DNA from 3 places in the Alicycliphilus soli genome. Region 3 is predicted to be linked to each of the others. Evidence: predicted binding sites of a transcription regulator. Region 3 holds the regulator's gene; each other region holds the start of a gene.
What was found. The regulator HrcA, encoded in region 3, represses chaperone genes, less so after heat shock. The targets are predictions, from matches to a motif close to TTAGCACTCNNNNNNNNNGAGTGCTAA.

Region 1: the regulator HrcA is predicted to act here: its motif matches at 970-996, upstream of groES (co-chaperone GroES).
Region 2: the regulator HrcA is predicted to act here: its motif matches at 1,353-1,379, upstream of rpoH (RNA polymerase sigma factor RpoH).

The regions. Positions count from the first base shown of each region.
Region 1 covers NZ_CP160388.1:702,715-704,975, reverse strand. Annotated here, with positions in the region: gene ABUE11_RS03300 (alpha/beta fold hydrolase) at 1-769, shown strand, start outside; gene groES (co-chaperone GroES) at 1,077-1,367, shown strand; gene groL (chaperonin GroEL) at 1,451-2,261, shown strand, end outside.
Region 2 covers NZ_CP160388.1:812,301-814,561, forward strand. Annotated here, with positions in the region: gene ABUE11_RS03805 (tripartite tricarboxylate transporter substrate binding protein) at 1-274, opposite strand, end outside; gene rpoH (RNA polymerase sigma factor RpoH) at 385-1,320, opposite strand; gene cutA (divalent-cation tolerance protein CutA) at 1,434-1,760, shown strand; gene ftsY (signal recognition particle-docking protein FtsY) at 1,785-2,261, opposite strand, start outside.
Region 3 covers NZ_CP160388.1:3,022,585-3,024,845, reverse strand. Annotated here, with positions in the region: gene ABUE11_RS14270 (NAD kinase) at 1-794, opposite strand, end outside; gene hrcA (heat-inducible transcriptional repressor HrcA) at 823-1,827, shown strand; tRNA gene ABUE11_RS14260 (tRNA-Ile) at 1,861-1,937, shown strand.

The DNA.
Region 1 (2,261 bases), 1.5 Mb from region 3:
GGGGGTGCCCGCGCGCTTCTACGAGCCGTTTCTCTCGAGGCTGCTTGCCCGCGGTGTCGCAGCGTCCGCCTGCACGCTGGAGCTCCCCGGGCAGGGAGCTCATCCCTCGAGGGCGCGCCGAGGCGACGACTACGGCTACCGCGAGGTCGTCGAGGAACTGATCCCAGGCGCGGTCCAGCATCTGGAGGATGCAATGCCGACGCACCCCATCGTGCTGATCGGCCACAGCTTGGGCGCGCAACTGGCCGTGCTCGCGAGCGCCGAACTCGCAAGCCGCGTCGAACGTTTCGTGCTCATCGCGGCCGGTACGGCCCACTGGCGTCGCTGGCCGCAAGCCCATCGCCTGCGCGCGGCGGCCACGGTACATGCCATCGCCACCGCCGCTGCCGTTCTGCCCTGGTACCCCGGTGTCCGGTTCGGCTTCGGCGGAGACCAATCACGCCGCTTCATGCGCGACTGGTCCTTCAATGCACGCAGCGGCCGCTACCGGCTTTCGGGTAGCACCACATCGCCACAGGAACTCGAGCAACGCCTCGCACGCGTCATGACTCGTGTGCACCTGCTGGGAATCGACGGCGACCGGGTTGCCCCGACAGGAGCCAGCGACGAGCTGCTTGCATTCCTGCCCCAGGCGCGGCTCACTCGTCAGACGGTGACGGGCGTGGCCACCGATGGCCCTTGGCGGCGCCATTTCTCCTGGGCACGCCACGCCAGCGATCTCGACCATGCGGTCGCCTCGCAATTGGCAGAGGTGCATTGCACACGATGACCGCCATGTCCATGCCGACCATGGCGGCAAGGCGGGCACAGGGCGTCGCTGCCACCAACACGCTCTTGGCTCGACCCGGCCGGGAACCGGCATCCCCAGTGGAATGGCGGCAGCACGAAAGCAGAGTGGCGATCGGCAATGGCCAAAGCCCCAAAGTTTCCGGGCCCGCCCTCTTGAAGTCGGGCAAAACAGCCTTATTATTAGCACTCGTAAGAGTTGAGTGCTAACAGCACCACCCTTTCTCTCAGGCAGCCCTTTGGGGCTGCCGCCGTTATCACCCTTTGTTTGTGCATCGCAAGGAGATCCTATGAACCTGCGCCCTCTCGCCGATCGCGTGATCGTCAAGCGCCTGGAGAACGAAACCAAGACCGCCTCGGGCATCGTGATTCCCGACAACGCCGCCGAGAAGCCCGATCAGGGTGAGGTCGTGGCCGTGGGCCCCGGCAAGCTCGACGACGACGGCGACCGCATCGCCATGAGCGTGAAGGTGGGCGACCGCGTGCTGTTCGGCAAGTACAGCGGCCAGACCGTGAAGATGAACGGCGAAGAGCTGCTCGTGATGAAGGAAGACGACCTGTTTGCGGTCGTCGAGCAGTAATCGACTCATGATTTCATAGCTGCCGGCGCTTTCTGGGTAAGCGTTAGCAGCCTGTTTTGCATCAAATTCTGTAGGAGCCACACATGGCAGCAAAAGACGTAGTTTTCGGCGGTGAAGCCCGCGCCCGCATGGTCGAAGGCGTGAACATCCTGGCCAACGCGGTCAAGGTGACCCTGGGCCCCAAGGGCCGCAACGTGGTGCTCGAGCGCTCGTTCGGCGCCCCCACCGTGACCAAGGACGGTGTGTCCGTGGCCAAGGAAATCGAGCTCAAGGACAAGATCCAGAACATGGGCGCCCAGCTCGTGAAGGAAGTGGCCTCCAAGACCAGCGACAACGCCGGTGACGGCACGACCACCGCCACGGTGCTGGCCCAGGCCATCGTGCGCGAAGGCAGCAAGTACGTGGCCGCCGGCCTGAACCCCATGGACCTCAAGCGCGGCATCGACAAGGCCGTCGCCGCCCTGGTGGAAGAGCTGAAGAAGGCCTCCAAGGCCACGACGACCAGCAAGGAAATCGCCCAGGTGGGTTCGATCTCCGCCAACTCCGACAGCTCCATCGGCGAGATCATCGCCAACGCCATGGACAAGGTCGGCAAGGAAGGCGTGATCACCGTGGAAGACGGCAAGAGCCTGAACAACGAACTCGATGTCGTGGAAGGCATGCAGTTCGACCGCGGCTACCTGTCGCCCTACTTCATCAACAACCCCGAAAAGCAGGTCGCCCTGCTGGACAACCCCTTCGTGCTGCTGTTCGACAAGAAGATCAGCAACATCCGTGACCTGCTGCCCACGCTGGAAGCCGTGGCCAAGGCCGGCCGTCCGCTGCTCATCATCGCCGAGGACGTCGAGGGCGAGGCCCTGGCGACCCTGGTGGTCAACACCATCCGCGGCATCC
Region 2 (2,261 bases), 1.6 Mb from region 3:
CCTTGGCCACGGCGTCGGCGCCGATGTTGCCGCCCGCGCCCACCTTGTTCTCCACGACGACCGGCTGCCCAAGGGCCTTGGACAGGGGCTCGGCAAAGGTGCGCGCCGTCAGATCCGGCGAGGAGCCCGGCGGAAAGCCAACGATGATGCGCAGAGGCCTGGTTGGCCAGCCTGGCGTGGCCGACGTGGCGCCTTTGTCGGCCAGGGCTGCGCCGCAGACCGACGCCAGGCCCAGGGCCAGCAGGTCGCGGCGCGCGCGGAAATGGGAGTGCATGGGTAAACCTCTGGAAAGAAAAAAGGCGCGCGGCCTGCAAGGGCTGCGCGCCTGGGTTGTCTGGCTGCCGGGCCGGGCGCCGAAAGGAGCTCCAAGGAGCTCAAAGACGCTCAGGCGTACTCGGCCAGCGCCTTCTTCATCTTCTTCATCGCCGCCACCTCGATCTGGCGGATGCGCTCGGCGCTCACGCCGTATTCGGCGGCCAGCTCGTGCAGCGTCATGCCGCCCGAGCCATCGTCGTTCACCTTGAGCCAGCGCTCTTCGACGATGCGGCGGCTGCGCGCGTCCAGGCCGGCCAGCGCCGTGGCAATGCCGTCGGTGGCCAGCATGTCGCGCTGGCGCGACTCGATCATGGCCGTGGGCTCATGGGCCGCGTCGGCCAGATAGGCGATGGGGCCGAAGGCCTGCTCGCCGTCGTCCGCTGGGGCCGGGTCAAGCAGCACGTCGCCGCCGGCCAGGCGCGTTTCCATCTCGATGACCTCTTCGCGCTTGACGTTGAGCTGCTCGGCCACGAGGTCGATCTCATGCTCGGACAGGGTCTCGCGGTGCGTGTCGGCGTCGATGGCATCGGCCTTGAAGCCTTGCTTCATGGAGCGCAGGTTGAAGAACAGCTTGCGCTGGGCCTTGGTGGTCGCCACCTTGAACATGCGCCAGTTCTTCAGGATGTATTCGTGGATCTCGGCCTTGATCCAGTGCATGGCATAGCTCACCAGGCGCACGCCCTGGTCCGGGTCGAAGCGGCGCACGGCCTTCATCAGGCCCACGTTGCCTTCCTGGATCAGGTCGCCATGCGGCAGGCCATAGCCCAGGTACTGGCGCGAGATGGACACCACCAGGCGCAGGTGCGACAGCACCAGACGGCCCGCGGCCTCCAGGTCGTTGTCGTTCTTGAGCTGCTGCGCGTATCGCTGCTCCTCCTCCTGCGTCAGCAGGGGCAGGCGGTTGACGGCCGAGATGTACGCGTCCAGGTTGCCCAGCGGAGGAACCAGGGCCCAGGGGTTGGCGGGCGCCAGCGTCGTCGCGGTGGAGGCAGTCTGGAGGTTCATGTCAGAAATCCTTTCTTCCATACAGGGGCATGTTAGCACTCTCTTGGAGGGAGTGCTAATCGCAAAGTTCCCCCGAGGGTGGTAGAACCGCAGCCTTTCTGGGGATTTGCGCCATGCCTGACACCACGCCATCCATCGCCGTCGTGACCACCACCGTCGCCAGTGCCGCCGACGCCAGGCGCCTGGCCGCGGGCGCCGTGCAGGCGCGGCTGGCCGCCTGCGTGCAGGTGCAGGCGATTGACTCGCACTATGTCTGGCAGGGCGCGCAGCAGGAGGATGCCGAGTGGCGTCTGGTCTGCAAGACCCTGCCCCAGGCCGCGCCCGCGCTCTGCGCCTGGCTGCGGGGCCAGCACCCCTATGAGGTGCCGCAGCTGCTCACGCGCACCGAGCAGGCTGAAGCGGACTACGCCGACTGGGTGGTGCAGCAGGTGGATGGATAGGAACCCGCGCTGCCTCAAGGCCTCTCAGGCCAGCAGCGCCTGGGCGAATTCGCGCGCGTTGAAGGTTTCGAGGTCTTCGACCTTCTCGCCCACGCCGATGAAGTAGACCGGCACGGGCCGCTCCTGGGCGATGGCCGCGAGCACGCCGCCCTTGGCCGTGCCGTCCAATTTGGTGACGATCAGGCCCGTGAGCTGCAGCGCATCGTCGAAGGCGCGCACCTGGGTCAGGGCGTTCTGGCCGGTGTTGCCGTCGATCACCAGCAGTACCTCGTGCGGGGCGCTGGCCTCGGCCTTGGTGACCACGCGGCGGATTTTTTTCAGCTCCTCCATCAGGTGCAGCTGCGTGGGCAGGCGGCCGGCCGTGTCCACCAGCACCACGTCCTTGCCGCGCGCGCGCCCGGCGGTGACGGCGTCAAAGCTCACGGCGGCGGGGTCGCCGCCTTCCTGGCTGATGATCTCCACGGTGTTGCGCGTGGCCCAGACGCCGAGCTGCTCGCGCGC
Region 3 (2,261 bases):
AGAATCCGGTCGCCATGCTGCAGCGAGGCCAGTGACTGCATGTCGAAGTTGGCGCTGATGTCGCGCCCGCCCACCACCTCGATGGCGATCTCGGCCGCGTCGGGCAGCACGATGGGCCGGTTGGAGAGGGTGTGCGGCGCAATCGGCACCATCACCCAGCCGGGAATCAGGGGGTGGAGCATGGGCCCGCCGGCCGACAGCGCATAGGCCGTGGACCCCGTGGGCGAGGCCACGATGAGACCGTCGGCGCGCTGGTTGGAGACGAACACGCCGTCCACCTCCACGCGCAGCTCCACCATGCCCGAGGTGGAGCCGCGGTTGACCACCACGTCGTTGAGCGCCAGCGCCTCGAAGACCGACTCCCCGGCGCGCTCCACGCGTGCCTGCATCAGCGGCCTTGCGTCCTCTTCATACTCGCCATGAAATATGGCCGTGAGGGCCGCCTCGTAACCCTGCAGCGGAATGTCCGTGATGAAACCCAGCCGCCCCTGGTTGATGCCGACCAGTGGCGTGCCATAGGCCGCGAGCCTGCGGCCCACGCCCAGCATGGTGCCGTCGCCGCCGACGACGATGCACAGGTCGCAATGCCGGCCGATGTCGTCCACATCCAGCGTGTGGTAGCCGGTGATGCCGGTGCTGGCCGCGGTATCGGCCTCCAGCGTGGGTTCGCACTCCTGCTGCGCGATGAGCTGGGCAATGCTTTCAATGATGTGCCGCGAGCTGCCCGATGCCGCTCCGGCCACCGGTTGCTGGTATTTGCCTATGACGGCGACGCGACGGAAGATGGGCTTCATGCAGAAATTACATCATTAAAATGACCTGATGCTGGATGACCGCTCCAAGTTATTGCTCAAGGCGCTGGTCGAGCGATACATCGCCGACGGGCAGCCGGTGGGCTCCAGGACCTTGTCGCGGGCATCGGGCCTCGAATTGTCGCCCGCCACGATACGCAACGTGATGGCCGACCTGGAGGAGCTCGGGCTGATCGCCAGCCCCCACACCTCGGCCGGCCGCGTGCCCACCGCCAAGGGATATCGGCTGTTCGTCGACACCATGCTCACCGTGCAGCAGGAGCAGCTGCCGGCCCTGCAGATCAAGCCCGAACAGCCCCAGAAGGTCATCGCCAACGCCGCGCATCTGCTGTCGAGCCTGTCGCAGTTCGTCGGCGTGGTCATGGCGCCGCGCCGCGCCTCGGTGTTCCGTCACATCGAATTCCTGCGCCTGTCCGAGCGGCGCCTGCTGGTCATCATCGTCTCGCCCGACGGCGACGTGCAGAACCGCGTGCTGTTCACCGAGGCCGACTACAGCCAGTCGCAGCTGATCGAGGCCGCCAACTTCCTCAACGCGCACTACACCGGCCTGACCATGGAACAGGTGCGCGAACGCCTCAAGCTCGAGGTGGACCGCCTGCGCGGCGAAATTGCCGTGCTGATGCAGGCCGCGGTCAGCGTGGGCAGCGAGGCGCTGTCCGAGCAGCAGGACGAGGTCGTGATCTCGGGCGAGCGCAACCTGCTGTCCGTGAGCGATTTCTCCAGCGACATGGGCCACCTGCGCCGCGCGTTCGACCTGTTCGAGCAGAAGACCCAGATCCTGCGCTTGCTCGACATCTCCAGCCGCGCCGAGGGCGTGCGCATCTTCATAGGCGGCGAGAGCCAGGTCGTGCCCTTCGAGGAACTGTCCGTGGTCAGCGCACCCTACGAGGTCGATGGCCAGGTGGTCGGCACGCTGGGCGTGATAGGCCCGACCCGCATGCCCTACGACCGCATGATCCAGATCGTGGACATCACCTCCAAACTGGTGACCAACGCCCTGAGCCACCAGAAGTAGCGCATACAATGCGCGTTTTGCTTCACGCAAACCGGGGCGTTAGCTCAGTTGGTTAGAGCAGAGGACTCATAATCCTTTGGTCGTCGGTTCAAGTCCGCCACGCCCTACCAAGCTACACAAGGAAAGCGCGCTATTCAAAAAATAGCGCGCTTTTTTCTTGGTGACAGTCTGGTGATGTGAGGCAAAGGGGATGTTCATCGAGAAAATCAACTCGTAGCGGAGACAGTCCAGGCCGACGCCTACAACCCATCTTCGGGCGTCTACCGGATTCCGCATAGCTGGCGGCAATACGCATGAGCTTCCGGTCCGTTTCATGACACAGGAAGAAAGCGAACTATTTAGAAGGTAGTGAGCTTTGGTCTGGTGGCAGATGTTCATGCACCTCTGCGTTGCCGCTCTCGGGGCTTGCCCCCGCCTGGAAGGCGATGCCCGCC